DNA from 3 places in the Herbaspirillum sp. NPDC101396 genome. Region 2 is predicted to be linked to each of the others. Evidence: predicted binding sites of a transcription regulator. Region 2 holds the regulator's gene; each other region holds the start of a gene.
What was found. Region 2 encodes LexA, which represses DNA repair genes until DNA is damaged. Its sites were predicted from a motif close to ACTGTATNNNNATACAGT; they were not measured.
Positions count from the first base shown of each region.

Region 1: the regulator LexA is predicted to act here: its motif matches at 2,764-2,781, upstream of ACIROY_RS03390 (ATP-dependent helicase).
Region 3: the regulator LexA is predicted to act here: its motif matches at 2,758-2,775, upstream of imuA (translesion DNA synthesis-associated protein ImuA).

Region 1 is NZ_JBIWNT010000001.1:768,343-774,252, reverse strand. Features, by position in the region: gene gcvH (glycine cleavage system protein GcvH) at 1-78, shown strand, start outside; gene ACIROY_RS03395 (NUDIX domain-containing protein) at 226-639, opposite strand; gene ACIROY_RS03390 (ATP-dependent helicase) at 636-2,726, opposite strand; gene ACIROY_RS03385 (hypothetical protein) at 3,089-3,373, shown strand; gene ACIROY_RS03380 (diguanylate cyclase domain-containing protein) at 4,225-5,694, shown strand; gene ACIROY_RS03375 (LysR family transcriptional regulator) at 5,679-5,910, opposite strand, start outside.
Region 2 is NZ_JBIWNT010000007.1:33,260-39,169, forward strand. Features, by position in the region: gene ACIROY_RS22095 (DUF47 domain-containing protein) at 1-368, opposite strand, end outside; gene ACIROY_RS22100 (replicative DNA helicase) at 478-1,884, opposite strand; gene rplI (50S ribosomal protein L9) at 2,057-2,509, opposite strand; gene rpsR (30S ribosomal protein S18) at 2,536-2,820, opposite strand; gene priB (primosomal replication protein N) at 2,854-3,147, opposite strand; gene rpsF (30S ribosomal protein S6) at 3,182-3,550, opposite strand; gene lexA (transcriptional repressor LexA) at 3,803-4,447, shown strand; gene ACIROY_RS22130 (tetratricopeptide repeat protein) at 4,632-5,910, shown strand, end outside.
Region 3 is NZ_JBIWNT010000001.1:1,076,932-1,082,841, reverse strand. Features, by position in the region: gene ACIROY_RS04870 (GntR family transcriptional regulator) at 1-404, opposite strand, end outside; gene ACIROY_RS04865 (MFS transporter) at 541-1,806, opposite strand; gene ACIROY_RS04860 (pyridoxamine 5'-phosphate oxidase family protein) at 2,100-2,678, shown strand; gene imuA (translesion DNA synthesis-associated protein ImuA) at 2,788-3,501, shown strand; gene ACIROY_RS04850 (Y-family DNA polymerase) at 3,431-4,909, shown strand; gene ACIROY_RS04845 (error-prone DNA polymerase) at 4,922-5,910, shown strand, end outside.

The sequences.
Region 1 (5,910 bases), on a different contig from region 2:
TTCAGGCTGCGTCCGGTGGAGACTTTCGATGAATCGCAGTTTCTTGATGCGGCTGCGTACACGAAGATGATCGGTTGACTACATCATCTGCATGCTTGATGGATTGGAAAACCGATTGAAGAGCCCGCCCTGTGCGGGCTTTTTATCGTCGTCGCTAGCCCACGCTCCCGGTCAAGCGCAGGTCGAAGTGCTAATGCAGGAAAGGCTGAAGACAGCGATGCAGGCTCAGTTGCTTGCGGTAGATGTACCGCACGCCGCCTCGATGGAACGCCGGTATCCCTCCGGCAGATCGACCGGCAAGGCATGAGGAGGAAACGTGCCCAGGCGTTTGTGCTCGTGGCTCACGGCCGGAGCATAGGAGCCGGTCAGCGTGCAGCGGTAGGTGGCGATGAAGACGTATTTTCCCGGGATCACTTCGAACAGATAGGTGTCGAGAGGCGCTCCAACGCTGACATGCAGGTCCAGTTCTTCGCGGATTTCGCGCGCCAGGCACTCGGCTGAGGACTCGCCCAAGTCAATCCGGCCGCCCGGCAGTTCCCATTCGTCGCGTTCGTTCAGCAAGAGTACGACGTCGCCGTCCGGCGTCAGCAAGACGCCTTTGACCGACACCGGATAGGCGGCCGAATGCGCGTCGCTCATTTCCACATCCCGCGCATGCGCGCTGCGACGTCGACGCGCATCTGCCGCGCATCGGGTCGGCCGCTTGGTCCGACAGCGACTACCGGCCAGGCGCTGCTGGTGAAATGCGGCAGCACGCCGGGAGGAATGAAGCGCGTGCGCGACGCATAGACGTGGCGGTCGCCTTGCGCGTGCTGGCCACCGGTGAAAAACTTTTGCGGCACCATCAGATGCAGGTCGTCCTTGGCGCGCGTCATGGCGACGTAGAGCAGGCGGCGTTCTTCTTCGATCTCGTCAGTGCTGCCGGTGGCCAGGTCTGCCGGGATACAGCCGTCGACGACGTTGAGCACGTACACCGATTTCCATTCCTGGCCTTTGGATGAATGGATGGTCGACAGGATCAGGTAGTCCTCGTCCAGCAGCGGTACGCCCGACTGGTCGCTGGTGGCGTCCGGCGGATCGAGCGTGAGTTCGGTCAGGAAGCGTTCGCGCGAGGGATAGCCGGAGGCGATCTGCTCCAGTTGCAGCAGGTCGGCCTGGCGTGTGGTGGCGTCTTCGTGCTTGCGCTCCAGATGCGGGGCGTACCAGTTGCGCGCATGGGCGATCTCGCCGGGCCAGCCGGTCTTGCCTTGCGCCATGAATTGCAGCACCTCGACGAAGCCGCGCCAGTCATCGCCGCTGCGTGGCGGCGCCGGCAATTCTGACAGCGCGGCAATCGGGTCGGCATGCGTGGACATGGCTTCCAGCACCTTTTGCGCCGAACCCGGACCGACGCCGGGCAACAGCTGCATCAGGCGGAAACCGGCCACGCGGTCGCGTGGATTCTGTACGAAACGCAGCATCGCCAGCATGTCCTTGACGTGCGCGCTGTCGAGGAATTTGAGACCGCCGAATTTGACGAAGGGAATGTTCCGGCGCACCAGTTCGATCTCCAGCGGGCCGCTATGGTCGGAGGCGCGGAACAGCACCGCCTGGTCCTTCAGCGTGCTGCCGGCTTCGCGGTTTTCAAGGATGCGTTCGACGATGTAGCGCGCCTGGTCGGCTTCGTCACGTACCGATACCAGTTGCGGTTTGTGGTCCGAGGCGCGCTCCGTCCACAGGTTTTTGGTGAAGCGTTCCAGCGCCTTGTCGATGACGCTGTTGGCGGCGGCCAGGATAGGTTGCGTCGAGCGGTAATTGCGGTCCAGCGTGACAATGTCGGCGGGTGGATCGAAGGCGCGAGGGAAGTCGAGGATGTTGCGCACCGTCGCCGCACGGAACGAGTAGATCGCCTGGGCGTCGTCGCCGACTACGGTGAGACCGCGACCGTCCGGTTTCAGTGCGAGCAGGATCGATGACTGCAGGCGGTTGGTGTCCTGGTATTCATCCACCAGCACGTGGTCGAAGCGCGCACCGATGTCGTCGGCCAGCACGCGCTCGCCGATGGTCTGCGCCCAGTACAGCAGCAGGTCATCGTAGTCGAGTACGTTGTGCGCCTGCTTGGCTTCGACGTAGGCGCCGAACAGCGTGCGCAGCTGCGCCTCCCATTCCGCGCACCACGGAAACACCTTGTGCAGGATGCTGTCCAGCGGCGCTTCCGAATTGACCACTCGCGAGTAGATGGCCAGGCAGGTGGCCTTGAGCGGGAAGCGCTTTTCAGTCTTCGACAAGCCCAGCTCATGTCGCACCAGGTTCATGAGGTCGGCCGAATCTTCGCGATCGTGGATGGAAAAATTGGGATCGAGTCCGATCTGGTCGGCGTACTCGCGCAGGATCTGTGCGCCGATGCCGTGGAAGGTGCCGGCCCACGACAAGGCGTCGGCCATGATGCGACCGTTGGCGCCGAGCGCTTCGCCACAGATGCGCTGGACCCGACGCGTCATTTCTGCGGCGGCGCGGCGCGAAAAAGTCATCAGTAAAATCCGGCGCGGATCGGCGCCGTTGACGATCAGATGGGCAACCCGGTGCGCCAGCGTATTGGTTTTGCCCGAACCGGCGCCGGCGATCACCAGCAAAGGGCGGCCAGGCTCCGGAGATGTGGCCTGCTGTCCCGGCAGTCGGGGGACGATGCCGAATTCCACCGCCTGGCGTTGTTCGGGGTTGAGTTTTTCCAGATAGTCGACGTTCATGCTGAGCCTTGGTGCGGCGGCAAAAGGAAGCTATTTTACTGGTGTTTTATACAGTCATTGGCGGCGGTTACAAAAAAGAAGGCGGGGCGAAAAGAGGCACTTGAGAGGACTGCCAAAATCATTTGCAAAGTGATGAAAGACCGACAATGGATTCTTTCGCGCTACTGTCTATACTGGTGTGGTTGCTCTTTGCTCATCTGTTTCAGGGACGCGCCCATGGTCAGCGATTATGCTGCAATGCCAGAACTGGCGCGGCTTCCAAGCTACCCATGATATTGCAGATTCAGTGCAGGAAGTGCTTGTGCAAGCCCCAGTCAATTGGTTAGAATTTCCTTCCAATAACTTCATCTTGAGGTGCTGCCATGGATAAGACTCTCGCTCTGCTCGATTGTTTGGTGCAACTCAAGGAAGCGCAGAGCTGCGCCGACGCCTTGCTGTCCGATATCGTCGCCGATGCCGTACGCGCCAACAGAGGCCACGGCAGCGTACCCAAGCCGGCGACCCTGAAAGCCTTCCGCAACGCGCTCAAATCCGCCAACACGCACTGCTACCAGGCCGAGCTGATCCTGGCGGAATTCGATGCCCTGCAAACCATCATGCCGATCGGCCAGCAACAGCCGATACGCACGGTGATTTACAGCGTCTGACCTGTAAGCCAGCTTCCTGGCTGCTTGCCACGCCCGCGCGGTCGGGCGCGTCTATGCGAGCCTGCCTGCCTGCAAATAACGCGCGCATATAGACCTGTAAAGTATCGCCAGAGTCCGTCCTGAGCTTGGCGTAACGGGATGACCGCTTGCATTGCGGGCAGGCGATGCGTTGTTCCTGAATCGGACGCGCACCGTTGACGAGTCGCGCCACGACGGCGCCGCAACGTGGGCAGGCCAGCACGACATCCACATGTGTCAATGCATCGGCGGAGATGATTGCCGGCGGGATGGATGCAGTCATGGATCGTTGTTGTTATGGTTTTCAGGCATCGGAGCAAAACACTGGATCATCCTAGGCGTCTTTACCGGGCTTGTCTGTCGCACAAAGTGGTGACACGGCAGCGCAAGTTGTTGTGGCAACATGCCGATGACCACTATTTTGGCTATCCCTTGCAGGCACCCGGCAACTCCTGCCGACCGGAATCATGCTGATCCGCACTATTCCTATGCAACGTTCGAAACACGGCATCGCCGGAACATTCTTGCTGCGCGGCACTCTCACAGTGCTGCTCGTTGTATTTATGGCGCGCCTGACCTGTTCCCGGCTTGTTTTTGGCGTTTTAAGTCCGTTCTAGTCCTTTCGGGTGACAGACCGCAACGAAGTTTGTGTCTACAATGGATTCGGCAGGCATGCAGCTTGCATTCGTTTCCTGCAGCGACGGCAACAAGGACGCACCCGGTACTTTCCACCATTCAGGCATTCCGGAGGTAAATTGCGGCGCGGATTTTCATTCAAGGCAAAATGGCCCAGGATCCTGATTCAGGACGGCTGGGGTCTGTCCGCCTGTTTCGTGCTGCTGTCATCCTTGGTGCTGGTCGTGATCTGGGGCATCACCCTGACGCATGTCTCCAGTGAAAAGAAGCTGGCCATGGAGAGCGCGTCTTCCGAGAGCCGCAACATGGCAGCCATCATGGCCGCCAATCTCAATGATCGCCTCAGCCGTGCCGGGCAGTACGCCACGGTCGGCAGCAAAGTCCTCGACGGCGACAGTACTGCAGCCGATTACCTGGGCCTGCTCTTCAACGGCGACAGCGCCTACGTGCGCGCCGCCGTCTTCGACGACCAGATGCGCCTGCGCTATTCCTCCGCCGGTCTGCCCGAAGAAAGCGAATTCGCCCAGTTGCTGGAACGCGCCTACCCGCAGGCGGCCTCGGGCAACGATGCACCGAAAGCCGGCACTGTCCTGTTCGGCAAGACCGACAGCCATAACTGGCGCATGCCGATGCTGATCGCGCTGCAAGCGCCGAAGACCGGTGCACGCGGCTACCTGGTCGCGATACTCGATCTGGGGCGGTTCCTGAACGACTACCAGCAGATCGGCGACGGTTACCTGATCGCGGTCAATGGCGGCGCCGGCACGCCGCTGGTGGCGCTCAACGACCGCCGGCTGCTGATCGGCGACAACAGCATGGCATCCATGTCCGCCTCCAGTGTCAGCAACAGGCAAAAACTGATCGCTTATCCACTCAGCGTCAGCGTGACCATCGATCCCGATTCGGTGGTCTCCGACCTGACGCAATCGCATTACGAATATATACGCTACGCCATCGTCATTTCCATCGCGGTGGTGACGTTGACGCTGATCCTGATCGGGATTTCTTACCACCGCAAGAAACTGTACGAGCGCCTGGCGCGCTCCGAACGCGAAAAAATATGCCTCATCGAACAGCTGGAAAAAGAGAAAACGCGCGCCTATCAACTGGCCTCGCATGACTACCTGACGGGGATTCCCAACCGCATGCTGTTCAGCGAGCTGGCCGGCGCGGAATTGTCGCGCGCCAAGCGCAGCGCCAACCTTTACGCGCTGTTCTTCATCGACCTGGACGGCTTCAAACCGATCAACGACACGCTCGGCCACGCGGTGGGTGACCTGCTGCTGAAAGCGGTGGCGCAGCGCCTGTGCACCAACCTGCGCGAGTACGACCTGGTGGCGCGCCTGGGTGGGGACGAGTTCGTGGTCTTGCTATCCGACATCAAATACCAAAGCCAGATCGCCGACATCGCGGACAAATTGATCAAGGCCGTCGGTGCGCCGTATCTCAATCTAGGCGGTCACGAAGTCGGCACCAGCCTCAGCATCGGCATCGCACTGTATCCGGACGACGGTCACACCGTTGATGAGCTGCTGTCCAAGGCCGACGCCGCCATGTACGCCGCCAAGAAAGCGGGCAAGGGCGCCTATCGTTTCCACGACAGCAGCGTCCACAGCGGCTTGCCCGGGCGCCTGCCGTCGACCGTCACGCGCTACCTGTCGGCCTGACGCGATTTCAGCTGCTTCAGGAAGGCGCGCACCACCGGCGATTTCTCGTGCTTGCGCGACGCCAGCGCGATGGCGCCCGGAATGATCTTTCCCTCAATCTGCCGATACGTGACGCCCGGCATGTTCACGCGCTGCATCACCGACGCCGGCACGATCGCCACGCCCTGACCCAGTGATACCAGCGTCACCACCGCCACCAGACCGCCCGGATTGGGC
Region 2 (5,910 bases):
TCGGCACAGGCCAGGCACAGTTCGGCGAGGCGCTTGGCTTCCGGCGTGATGGCCTTGATGTCATACAGCGAAATGGTTTGCGCGCCATCTTCCAGCAGGTCGAGGATGTCGTCCATGCGGGTGATCAGTTGATGGATGTCATCACGGTCCAGTGGTGTGATAAAGGTCTTGTGCAACAGCTCGATGGTGTTGTGAGTGACTTTGTCCGCCTGCTTTTCCAGGGTCTCGATCGCATGCACGCGAATTTCCAGGTCGTCGAAATTGGTCATTAATGCGACCATTTCCTTGGCGCATTTCACACCCAGCTCTGCGTGCTGGTTGAACAGATCAAAAAACTTGCCCTCGGTGGGCATCAGGCGTCCAAACATGTTCCACTCTCTTATGAATAATTAATGCTTCACTTACACAACATGAGCCGCCAGGGAGGCGGCCTGCATTGTCCGCGCAGCCCGGGGCTGAGCGATGAACTTCGCCGCGTCAGTCGCCGCCGTAAGGCGACGCCAGACTGCCGACATAGTTGTCGTACTTGGTAAATTGCCCCAGGAACGCAAGGCGGATACTGCCGATCGGACCGTTACGCTGCTTGCCGATGATGATTTCGGCGGTGCCTTTGTCCGGTGAATCGGGATTGTAAACTTCGTCACGGTAAATGAACAAAATCACGTCGGCATCCTGCTCGATGGCGCCGGATTCGCGCAAGTCGGACATCACGGGACGCTTGTTGGGACGTTGCTCCAGCGCGCGGTTCAGCTGCGACAAGGCGATCACCGGGCAATTGAGTTCCTTGGCAAGGCCCTTCAGGCTCCGCGAAATTTCGGAAATTTCAGAGGCGCGGTTTTCGCCGCTGTTGCCGCCGCCGTTGCCTGACATCAGTTGCAAGTAGTCGATGATGATCAGACCGAGCTTGCCGCATTGGCGCGCCAGGCGACGCGAGCGCGCGCGCAATTCGATTGGACTCAAGGCCGGTGTTTCATCGATGTAGAACTGCGCGTCGTTCATCTTCTGAATCGCGTGCGTCAGGCGCGGCCAGTCTTCGTCGATCAGGCGGCCGGTGCGCAGGCGATGCTGGTCGAGACGGCCGACCGAGCCCAGCATACGCATGGCCAGCTGGGCGCCGCCCATTTCCATCGAGAACACGGCAACCGGCAGGCCGCTGTCGATGGCAACGTTTTCACCGATGTTGATGGAAAACGCAGTTTTACCCATCGAAGGACGGCCGGCCACGATGATCAGATCGCCCGGCTGCAAGCCGGAAGTCATCTTGTCGAGATCGATGAAGCCGGTCGGCACGCCGGTGATGTCGCTGGTGCTGTCGCGGTTGTACAGTTCGTCGATGCGCTCGACCACCTGGGTCAGCAGCGGCTGAATCGACAGGAAGCCTTGCGAGCCGCGCGAGCCCTCTTCCGCGATCGCGAAAATCTTGGATTCGGCCTCGTCGAGCATCTGCTTGACGTTCTTGCCTTGGGGGTGGAAAGCATCGCCTGAAATCTCATCCGACACCGTGATCAGCTTGCGCAGGATGCCGCGGTCGCGCACGATTTCGGCGTAGCGACGGATATTCGCCGCAGAAGGCGTGTTTTGCGCCAGCGCGTTGAGATAGCTCAGGCCGCCCACTTCTTCGGCCTTGCCGCTGGTGGACATTGCCTCGTAGACGGTGATCACGTCGGCCGGCTTGCTTTCATTGATCAGCTTAACGATGTGCTGGAAGATGATGCGATGATCGTAGCGATAAAAATCTTCTGCGCTGACGAAGTCGGCAATACGATCCCACGCAGCATTATCAAGCATCAAACCGCCAAGGACGGATTGTTCGGCTTCGATGGAGTGCGGCGGGACGCGCAGGGATTCTAGTTGCGGATCGGGAGATGCGTTCATGGCGCGCATTATACCTGCTAAGAGTAGTCGCTACAGGTGCGGAGGCAGATTAGCCGGCGGTTTTACAAACTACGGTCAGACTTGCACCGGTCCCGGCATGATGTACGGGACCGGAAAAATAAAAAAGCCAGGCGAACCCGGCTTCTTTATCAAAACAGATGGAACGACTTGGCGTAATGAATTACGCGTGGTCGCCCGCAACAGCAACAGTCACGTCAACCACGACGTCGGTGTGCAGAGCAACCGACACAGCGTGATCGCCAACGATCTTCAGAGGACCTTGTGGCAGACGAACTTGCGCCTTTTCGACCGGGAAACCTTGCTTTGTCAGCGCGTCAGCGATGTCAAAGTTGGTCACGGAACCGAACAGACGACCGTCAACGCCGGACTTCTGGGTGATCTTGACTGTCAGGCCGGCCAGTTTTTCGCCTTGGGCTTGTGCTGCTGCCAGCTTTTCAGCGGCGGCTTTTTCCAACTCGGCGCGCTTCGCTTCGAATTCAGCGATAGCGGCTGTTGTGGCGCGGCGCGCCATGCGTTGCGGGATCAGGAAGTTACGTGCGTAACCGTCCTTGACGCGGACGACTTCGCCCAGACCACCGAGATTAACGACTTTTTCCAACAGAATGACTTGCATGTTTTTCTCCTATATCTCGTCGTCAATTACGCGTTGTGCAGATCTGTGTATGGCAGCAACGCGAGGTAGCGTGCGCGCTTGATCGCTGTGTCAACTTGACGCTGATAGTGTGCCTTGGTGCCGGTCAGACGTGCTGGCATGATCTTGCCGTTTTCTTGCACGAAATCCTTCAGAGTGTCGACGTCTTTGTAATCGACTTGCTCAACACCTGCGGCTGTGAAACGGCAGAATTTTTTACGCTTGAACAGCGGGTTTTGCTGTTGGCGTTTTTGCTTCAACTTGCTTTTATCGAACTTTTTACCGAATGCCATTTTGCGGCTCCTGATATCTAAAATTGAGTGGTTCTAAACTACAGATTCAAAATCAACGATGTGAAACACGAAGCTTTTGCTGTTGCGATTCCTGCGCGCCATGAAACCGCTGAACTTGAGCATCTCGCCGAGACCGGCCCGGTTAAGCCGACCTGAAATTTCGCCTGCAGCGAATGCAGTGATTTCAAACTCGACCAACCTCTTGATGCCCGCTTCCGTCTGCTCCGATTGGTGCTGCAACTTCGCAGTCACTACCGGGATGCCTGCCGGGGTGTAACGTATGACGTCACGCTCGGCGATGGTGGCAACAAACTGAAAGTGATTCACGCTCCCTGATGCTTTTCTATCGCAATGTCAGCAATTAAGCCGCTGGTGCTTCTGCGCGATTGCTCTTTACTGCGTCTTCCTTCTGGACAGCCTTCAGGATTGGCGAAGGACCGGTTTCGGCCTTCTTCATCTTGACTGTCAGGTGACGCAACACTGCATCGTTGAACTTGAAGCCGGTTTCGATTTCGGCCAGAGTTTCGCCGTCAACTTCGATATTCAGGCAAACATAGTGTGCTTTTGCCAGTTTTTGGATTTGGTACGCCAATTGACGGCGGCCCCAATCTTCGACACGGTGAATCTTGCCGCCGCGTGCAGTAACGATGCCTTTGTAACGCTCGATCATCGCTGGAACTTGCTCGCTTTGGTCCGGATGGACGATAAATACGATTTCATAATGACGCATGTAGACTCCTTTATGGACTGATTAACAAATCGCCCACCTCGGCGTCAAGACGAGTGTGGGAAGAGGAAAGCCCGCAATCATATACCAGAATGCCAAAAACCTCAATGCTTTCAGGCATTTGCCGTGGAACAGCGCCCACAGATCGGAAAACGGTCGATGACATGATTTCAATATTGCAGATTGACACTGCTTTATAACTGTATAAAAATACAGACTGTTTATGCAACCAGCATAACTTCCCCGAAAGCCGACATGCTCAAACTGACCGCTCGCCAGGAACAGATTCTGAATCTGATCAAAGACGCCATCGAAAACACCGGCTTCCCGCCTACACGAGCAGAAATCGCCAATGAGCTGGGCTTCCGCTCCGCCAATGCCGCCGAAGAGCATCTGCAGGCGCTGGCGCGCAAAGGCGCCATCGAAATTTCTCCGGGCACCTCGCGCGGAATCCGCCTGCGAGATGGATCGATTACCAATCCTGGCCGCCAGATGGCGCTGCCCCACCCTGCACTCATGCAGCTGCCGCTGGTCGGCCGCGTCGCCGCCGGCTCGCCGATCCTGGCGCAAGAACATATTGAGAGCAATTACAACGTCGACCCGGCGCTGTTTTCGGCCAAGCCGGACTACTTGCTGAAGGTGCGCGGCATGTCGATGCGCGATGCCGGCATTCTGGACGGCGATCTTCTCGCGGTAAAAAAGGCCGATCAGGCGCGCAACGGACAGATCGTCGTGGCGCGCATTGGTGACGACGTTACCGTCAAGCGCTATCGCAAGACCGGCTCACTGATTGAATTGTTGCCTGAAAATCCCGACTTCAAGGTGATCAAGGTCTCTTCCGAAGAGGAAAACTTCGCCCTGGAAGGCTTGGCCGTCGGCTTGCTGCGCAGCTGGAATTGATCCAGTCGCGAGCAGCACCCAGATAAAGCCCGCTAAATCGCGGGCTTTTTTTACGTCTGTTTGCAAGATCGAAACCGGAATTGCATCATATGATATGCACAGCTTATTGCGACCGGATCAAGCACTACAAGACACTCTTCCGCTCGCAAAGCAGCACAACTACTTAATCCGGCAAGGAATCACAATGTCAACGCGTAGCAGCAACAAGCCCGCCAACAAGAGCACTCAACCCAATGTCAAAGATCTCCTGGCCGTAAGAGAGTGCCTGAGCTTGCTGGACGATCACAAGGTCGACGAGGCAAAAGTACTATGCGCCCAGGTGCTCAAGCGCGCGCCGAATCTTGTCTATGCCAATCATGCCTGGGGCTTGATCGCCATGCATAAGAATGACTATGTCACGGCAGAGGCAGCCCTGCGCAAAGCCGTGGCGGCAGACCCGAAAAATTCCGAATACGTTGCCAACCTGGCGACCTCCGTCCTCAACCAGGACAGGATCGATGATGCCATCGCACTGTACGAAGAAGCCATCAAGCTCAACAGCGAGAACAAAGATGCACGCATCGGCTTGGCCAACGCCCTGCACGAAAAGAACGATCCTGACGCCTCGATCGCCTACTTCGAGGACGCCGTCAAACGCAATCCCGATGCGCCCGGCCCGCTGTCCCACCTGGGCAAGGCCCTGATCGATGCAAAGCAATACAAGGAGGCCGTCGGCGTCCTGTTCAAGTCCTTGCAACTGCAAATCAATTTCGCTCCGGCACACACCAACCTGGGCATCGCCTTCCAGGAAATGGACATGCTCAAGGATGCCCTGGAATGCCACAAGACCTCCCTGCTGCTGGACCCCACGGACATCTACGCGCAAAACAAGATAGCCGACACGTACATCAAGCAAAAAGACTACGACAAGGCCAACGAGCACTATCGGCGCGTCCTGGAGCTGGCGCCCAAGGATCCGAACAGCTACACCAAACTCGCATCGAGCCTGTTCACCCATCAGGATCGCTACGAAGAGGCCATGGCGCTGTTCCACCAGGCGCTTGAGGTCGATCCCAAGCATCCGGTGACGCTCAACAATATCGGCGCAACAATGTATGACTACGGCGAGACGGTGTCTTCGTTGCAATATTTCAAGGATGCACTCGCGCTCAAGCCCAACTACCTGACCGCGCAGCACAATCTTGCGCTTGGACAACTTCTGGCCGGCGACCTGAAAGACGGCTGGGCCAATCACGAAAGCCGGCTGGAAGTCAAAGAGCGTCGCTACGTCTATAAATTGATCCACAAGCTTTTCGGCCTGATCCCGAAATGGGACGGCAAATCCTCGCTCAAGGGCAAGTACATCCTGCTGATGCACGAACAAGGCTTCGGCGACAGCATCCAGTTCGTCCGCTACGTCCACAAGCTGCTGGAGCAAGGCGCCCGCGTGGCCCTGCATGTGAAAGATCCGCTCGCTCGCCTGT
Region 3 (5,910 bases), on a different contig from region 2:
TCGGCCGGGGCCACGCGCCAGACGGCGCCGGCTTCTTCCAGCAAGGCGGCGCGCGCCGGATTGGCTGAGGCCGCGCAGATGCGTCGCACCGCATGCAGCTCGATCATCTCGCGCAAGTCGTACAGCGCGGCGAAGCGTGAGAAATCGATCGGCACCACTTCCCAGCCGTTGCGGAAGTAGCCGCGCACCAAGCCTTCGCTTTGCAGCCGCATCAGTGCTTCGCGCACCGGCGTGCGTGAGACTTGCAGGCGCTCGGCGACATCGTTCTCGGCGAAGCGGTCGCCCGGCAGCAGGCGGAACGCGAAGATGTCGTCGCGCAGCTTTTCATAGACGGCCTCGGCCAGCCGCAGGGCGGGGCGCCGGGGCGGCTCGTCGGCAGGTGGCGGTGAGGCTTTCGATGTCATGCGTTGGCGTGTACGTGTGCGGAATGGAACGTGGCGTCAATGGTAGCGCATGCGATTTGCATGCGTCGCTTTATCTGCGCCGCCATTGACTCCATTTGTGCCGGTTGCAGCGGTTGCAGCGGTTGCAGCGTTTGCGCTATGCAGCCGTCGCCGCCGTTGCCGCGGTCCGCCGCATGATGTTGCGGTTGAGCCGCCACACCAGCGTCAGCGCCACCAGCGAGGTGCCGACGATGATGTAGCCCACGGTATCGAAATGCTGCAGCTTGCCGTCCACGCCGAACGAGACGATGTGCCCGGCGATGACCGAGGCGACGCCGCCGGACAATTGCTGGATCGACGCGCTGATGGCGTTGAAGGAGCCGCGCTGCGTGGCTGCCGGCACCGACGACACCAACGCCTGGAACGGGATCATGCGCGAGAAGATTCCCAGGAACAGGATCACGTTGACCACGATGATCACCGGCATGGTGATGCGGCCGAGGTGGGTGTAGACCAGCACCATGATCATCGACAGGCAAGTGCCGAACAGGAACACGCGGAACTTGCCGACGCGGTCGGCGGCGCGGCCGATCAGCGGGCCGAACACGATGGTGCACAGGCCGGTGATCAGGTAGACCGTCGGCAGGTGTTCGATGTCGATGCCCAGGTTGGCCACCAGGTAGGCGCTGCTGAACGGCATCAGCATGAAGCCGCCGGTCATCAGCAGGGCCGTCGTGGCGAAGGCGATCAGGTAGCTCGGCTCGGTCACGGTGTGGAACAGATGCATCCACGCGGTGTGTTCCTGCTTGAGCTTCAGATGCTCGGCCACCGGCTGCAATTTCCAGAACACGATGAGGCCGCCGACCAGGCCCATGCCGGCCATGGCGATGAAGGGGATGTGCCAGTTCCAGCGGCTCGACAGGTACAGGCCGATCGGGATGCCGAGCACCTGGCTCGCTGCGAATGCGGTCTGGATCATGCCCATGACGCGGCCGCGCATCTGCAGCGGGAACAGGTCGGTCGAGATCGCCAGCACGATGGAGCCGATCACGCCGCCGAACAGGCCGGTGACGATGCGCGCGATCAACAGGCTTTCAAAGGTCTGCGCCAGGCCGCACCACAGCGTGCCGATGATGAAGCCGGTATAGAAAAACAGCAGCAGTTTCTTGCGGTCGAAGCGGTCGGCGAAGCCGGCGGTCAGCAGGCCGGAGACGCCGGCGCTGAAGGCGTAGGCCGACACCACCAGGCCGAATTGCTGCGGCGTGATCTGCATGGCCGGCATGATCAGCGCGCCCAGCGGCGACATCAGCATGAAGTCGAGGATCACGGCGAATTGCAGGAAGGCCAGCACGCCGACGACGAACTTTTGGTAAGGAGAAAACTGTAAAGGAGCAGCAGGAGTTGCCGGGGTTGCAGAAGTCATGTTTTTTTCTTTCTTGGTGGAGCGGGCGTGCATGCGCTCGCCGTATTTATGTGTGCCGGTCGACCGGAGTGGGAGCGATGTTCAATCGGCAAGTCGACGGCAGCCGCGGTGGGAGCGCGGGGCCGAAGCCGGGGTTGGGGATTGATGGACAGGATGAAGACGGATCATGAGGGAAAATATTGTAGCCGAGACGAGAAATATTTCGCAGCGCCATCGTGGACGGCGTATGCGCGCCGCAACAGCGGTGACGCGATTACAATGGCGGCCTCCCTGACGGAAGGCAAGAACCGCCCATGACTGCACTGAACGACATCCACGCCGCAATATGGAAAGCACTCGCCGCAGGCGCCGGTCCGCAACGCACGCCGTTGACGATGTGGCAAGCCGCCACCAATGGCATCGGCGCGGCTGCCGGCATGCCGCAGGTGCGCACCGTGGTCTTGCGCGATGCGGACCAGCAGGGCGGTTCGATCTCCTTCCACACCGACATGCGTTCGGCCAAGGTCGCCGAGCTGCGCGCCGATCCGCGCATTGCCATGACCGGACTCGATCTCGACAACTTCGTGCAGATCCGCCTCGAAGGCCGCGCGCAGATCTGCGCCGACGAGGCCGAACGGCGCGCCATCTGGAGCGCCGCGCGACCGCATACGCTGATCCTGTACCGCACGCCGTTTGCACCGGGCACGCCGCTTGATGCGCCCGAAGCCGGTCATGTTCGGGAACCGGGCAGCGGCGACGGCTATGCGAATTTCTGCCCGGTGCGCGTGGTGCTGGACAAGCTCGAATATCTCGACATCTCTCCCGACGGCCACCGGCGCGCAGTGTTCCGCCGCAATGGCGATCAGTGGCCCGGCACGTGGGTGGCGCCATGAAGTTGGCATGATTTCTTTCCGGCAACGCCGATATTGACGAATCGCGCATCTCAGGTTGACTAAGCGGAGCTGGCAATATACTGTATATAAACACAGTATTCAATGCCTTATGCCTCCGCCATCTCTTGACATTATTGACAGTCCTCAAAGCATTCACAGCTCCCTCTGGCGCGCATCGCAGCTGGCGCGGGGCGGCGCGCGCTGTCTCGACACCGGCTTTGCGGAGCTGTCGGCGGAGTTGCCGGGGCATGGCTGGCCGACCGGGGCGCTGATCGACTTGCTGTTGCGGCAACCGGGAGCGGGCGAGTTGCGTTTGCTTGGCCCTGCCTTGAAAGCCTTGGCGCCGCGCCGTATTGCGCTGGTGCAGACGCCGCATGCGCCGCAAGCGATCGGCTGGCGCCAGCTGGGCGTTGATGCTGCACGCCTGCTGTCGGTGCGCGCCGCCACCAGCGCCGACGCCGCCTGGGCCGCCGAGCAGATACTGAAATCGGACAGTTGCGCCGTGCTGCTGTTCTGGCAGCGCAATCTGCGCAAGGAGAGCGTGCGCCGGCTGCATCTGGCGGCGCAGGGAGGCAATACCTTGTTCGTCATGCTGCGGCCGCTCAGTTGCGCCCAGGATGCCTCGCCGGCGCCGTTGCGGCTGTCGCTGACGGCCGCCGCGGGCGGCGTCGATATCGGCTTCGTCAAGCGGCGCGGTCCGCAACGCGACACCCCCTTGTTTGTTTCACTGCCTTCTCTGAATCTTTTGCATCATGCGTCTGTGGATCGCCGTACACCTGCCCCTGTTACCGCTGGAAGTGTTTTATCCGAACTGGTCGGATGAGGCTGACGCGGTCGTGCTGGAGCACACCCGCGTCATGGCGGCGTCGCAGCCGGCCTGCGACGCCGGCGTGCGTTACGGCATGCGCCGCGGCGGTGTGCTGGCCTTGCTGCCGCGCGCCCACATGCACGAGCGCGCCATCGAGCGCGAAGCGCAGGCGCTGTCCGGCGCCGCCACCGCGCTGCTGCAATACACGCCGCAAGCCGCCTTCAGCGACGACGCCACCATCGTGCTCGACATCGGCGCCAGCCTGCGTTTGTTCGGCGGCATTCGCGCCTTGTGCCGGCGCGTGCGCGCCACCGTGCGCCAGCTCGGCCTGACCGCCGCCGTCAGCTGCGCCCCGACCGCAGCCGGCGCCGCCTTGCTGGCGCGCCATTGCCATCTGCCGGGTCATCATCATCCGCGCACGCTGAGTAGGCCGCGCCTGCAGCGCCGCCTTGATCGCTTGCCGGTAAGCGCCTTGCCGGCCGCGCTGCCTTATCTCGACTGGCTCAAGGGAATCGGCTGCCGCAACCTCTCCGACCTGCGTGGTTTGCCGCGCGCCGGTCTGCAGCGGCGCGGCGACACCCGCATGCTGGATGCGCTCGATTGCGCCTACGGCGAAGCGACGGAACTGCATGCCTGGATAGAGACGCCGCCGAGCTTCCGCCAGCGCATCGAACTGACCGAGCGCATCGAACATGCCGAGGCTGCGCAGCACACCGTGCAAGCCTTGCTGGCGCAACTGTGCGGCTGGCTCACGGCGCGCCAGCTGGCGGTCACGCAGGTGTGCGTGCAACTGGAGCACGAACGCGGCCGCCAGGCCGTCGCGCCGACCGTGATCGAACTCGCCCTGGCCGAGCCGACCTGGCAGGACGCGCACCTGATCCGCTTGCTGAAAGAGCGCTTGGCGCAGCTCGAGATCAGTGCCCCCGTCATCGCCGTGGTGCTGGAAGCGGCGCGCACCGAAGCCATGGCGCCGGCCAGCGAGAGCCTGTTTCCCGAGCCGGGCGGCACACCGGAAGACTACAAGCGTCTGGTCGAATTGCTGGTGGCGCGGCTGGGCGCCGAACACGTGTTGCAGCCGTCGCCGCTGGCCGACTACCGGCCGGAGCAGGCCAACCGCTGGGTGTCCGTGATGGAGCCGGCCGCGCCGCTCGACGCGCGCCCGTTGCCGCCGCGTCCGGGCTGGCTGCTGGAAAAGCCGGTGGCGCTGGTCATGCGTCAGCACCGGCCGTATTACGGCTCGCGCCTGCGCCCGGTGTCGCCACCCGAACGCATCGAAGCCGGCTGGTGGAACGGGCTGCTGGTCACGCGCGACTACTACATCGCGGCAGGCGCCGATCATTGCCACTACTGGATCTATCGCGAGCGCATCGGCGATGTCGACGGTGTCGAACCGCATTGGTATCTGCACGGCGTGTTCGGCTGAGAGAGGTGCGCCATGCCTGAGAAGCCCACGTCGATGCCGGTGCGGATCCCCGATTACGCAGAACTGTTCTGCCTGTCCAACTTCACCTTCCTCGAAGGCGCTTCGCACGCCGAAGAGCTCGCCGCGCGCGCGGTGCAGCTGGGGTACACGGCGCTGGCCGTGACCGACGAATGTTCGCTGGCCGGCGTGGTGCGCGCGCATGTAGAGACCAAGGATTCCAAGCTGAAGCTGATCATCGGATCGTATTTCCGCATCGAATGGGAAGCAGGGCAGCCGCCGCTCACGCTGATCGCATTGGCGCAGAATCGCGAAGGTTACGGCAACCTGTCGGAGCTGATTACGCTTGGTCGCACGCGCGCCGAGAAGGGCAGCTACCGCATCGGCATTGAGGATTTTTCCGCGCCGCAGGCCTCGCATGCGCACTTGCGCGGTTTGCCCGATTGCCTGCTGGTATTGGCGCCGCATTATCCGGCCGACGCCACGTTGCTGGCGCAGCAGGCCGACTGGTTGGCGCGCACCTTTCCGCAGCGCGCCTGGCTAGGCCTGACCCAGCTGTACCGGCCGCTCGACGACCTGCATCGCGGCGTGGTCCAGGAGGCTGCCGAGTCCAGTCGATTGCCGGTGGTCGCAGTCGGCCAGGTCAACATGCACGTGCGTTCGCGCAAGCCCTTGCAGGACACGCTGACCGCCATCCGGCTCGGCAAGGCGGTCGGCGACTGCGGCTACGACCTGGCGCCGAACGCCGAGCAGCACCTGCGCTCGCGGTTGCGGCTGGCGAATATTTTTCCGGCGGCGGCGCTGGAAGAAAGCTTGCGCATCGCGTCCCTGTGCAACTTCAAGCTCAATGAACTGCGTTACGAATATCCCGAAGAACTGGTGCCTGAAGGCCAGACGCCCGCCGCGTATTTGCGGCAGGAAGCCTATCTCGGCGCCCACCTGCGCTATCCCGCCGGCATCCCGGAGTCAGTGTCCACACAGCTCGAACATGAGCTGACGCTGAT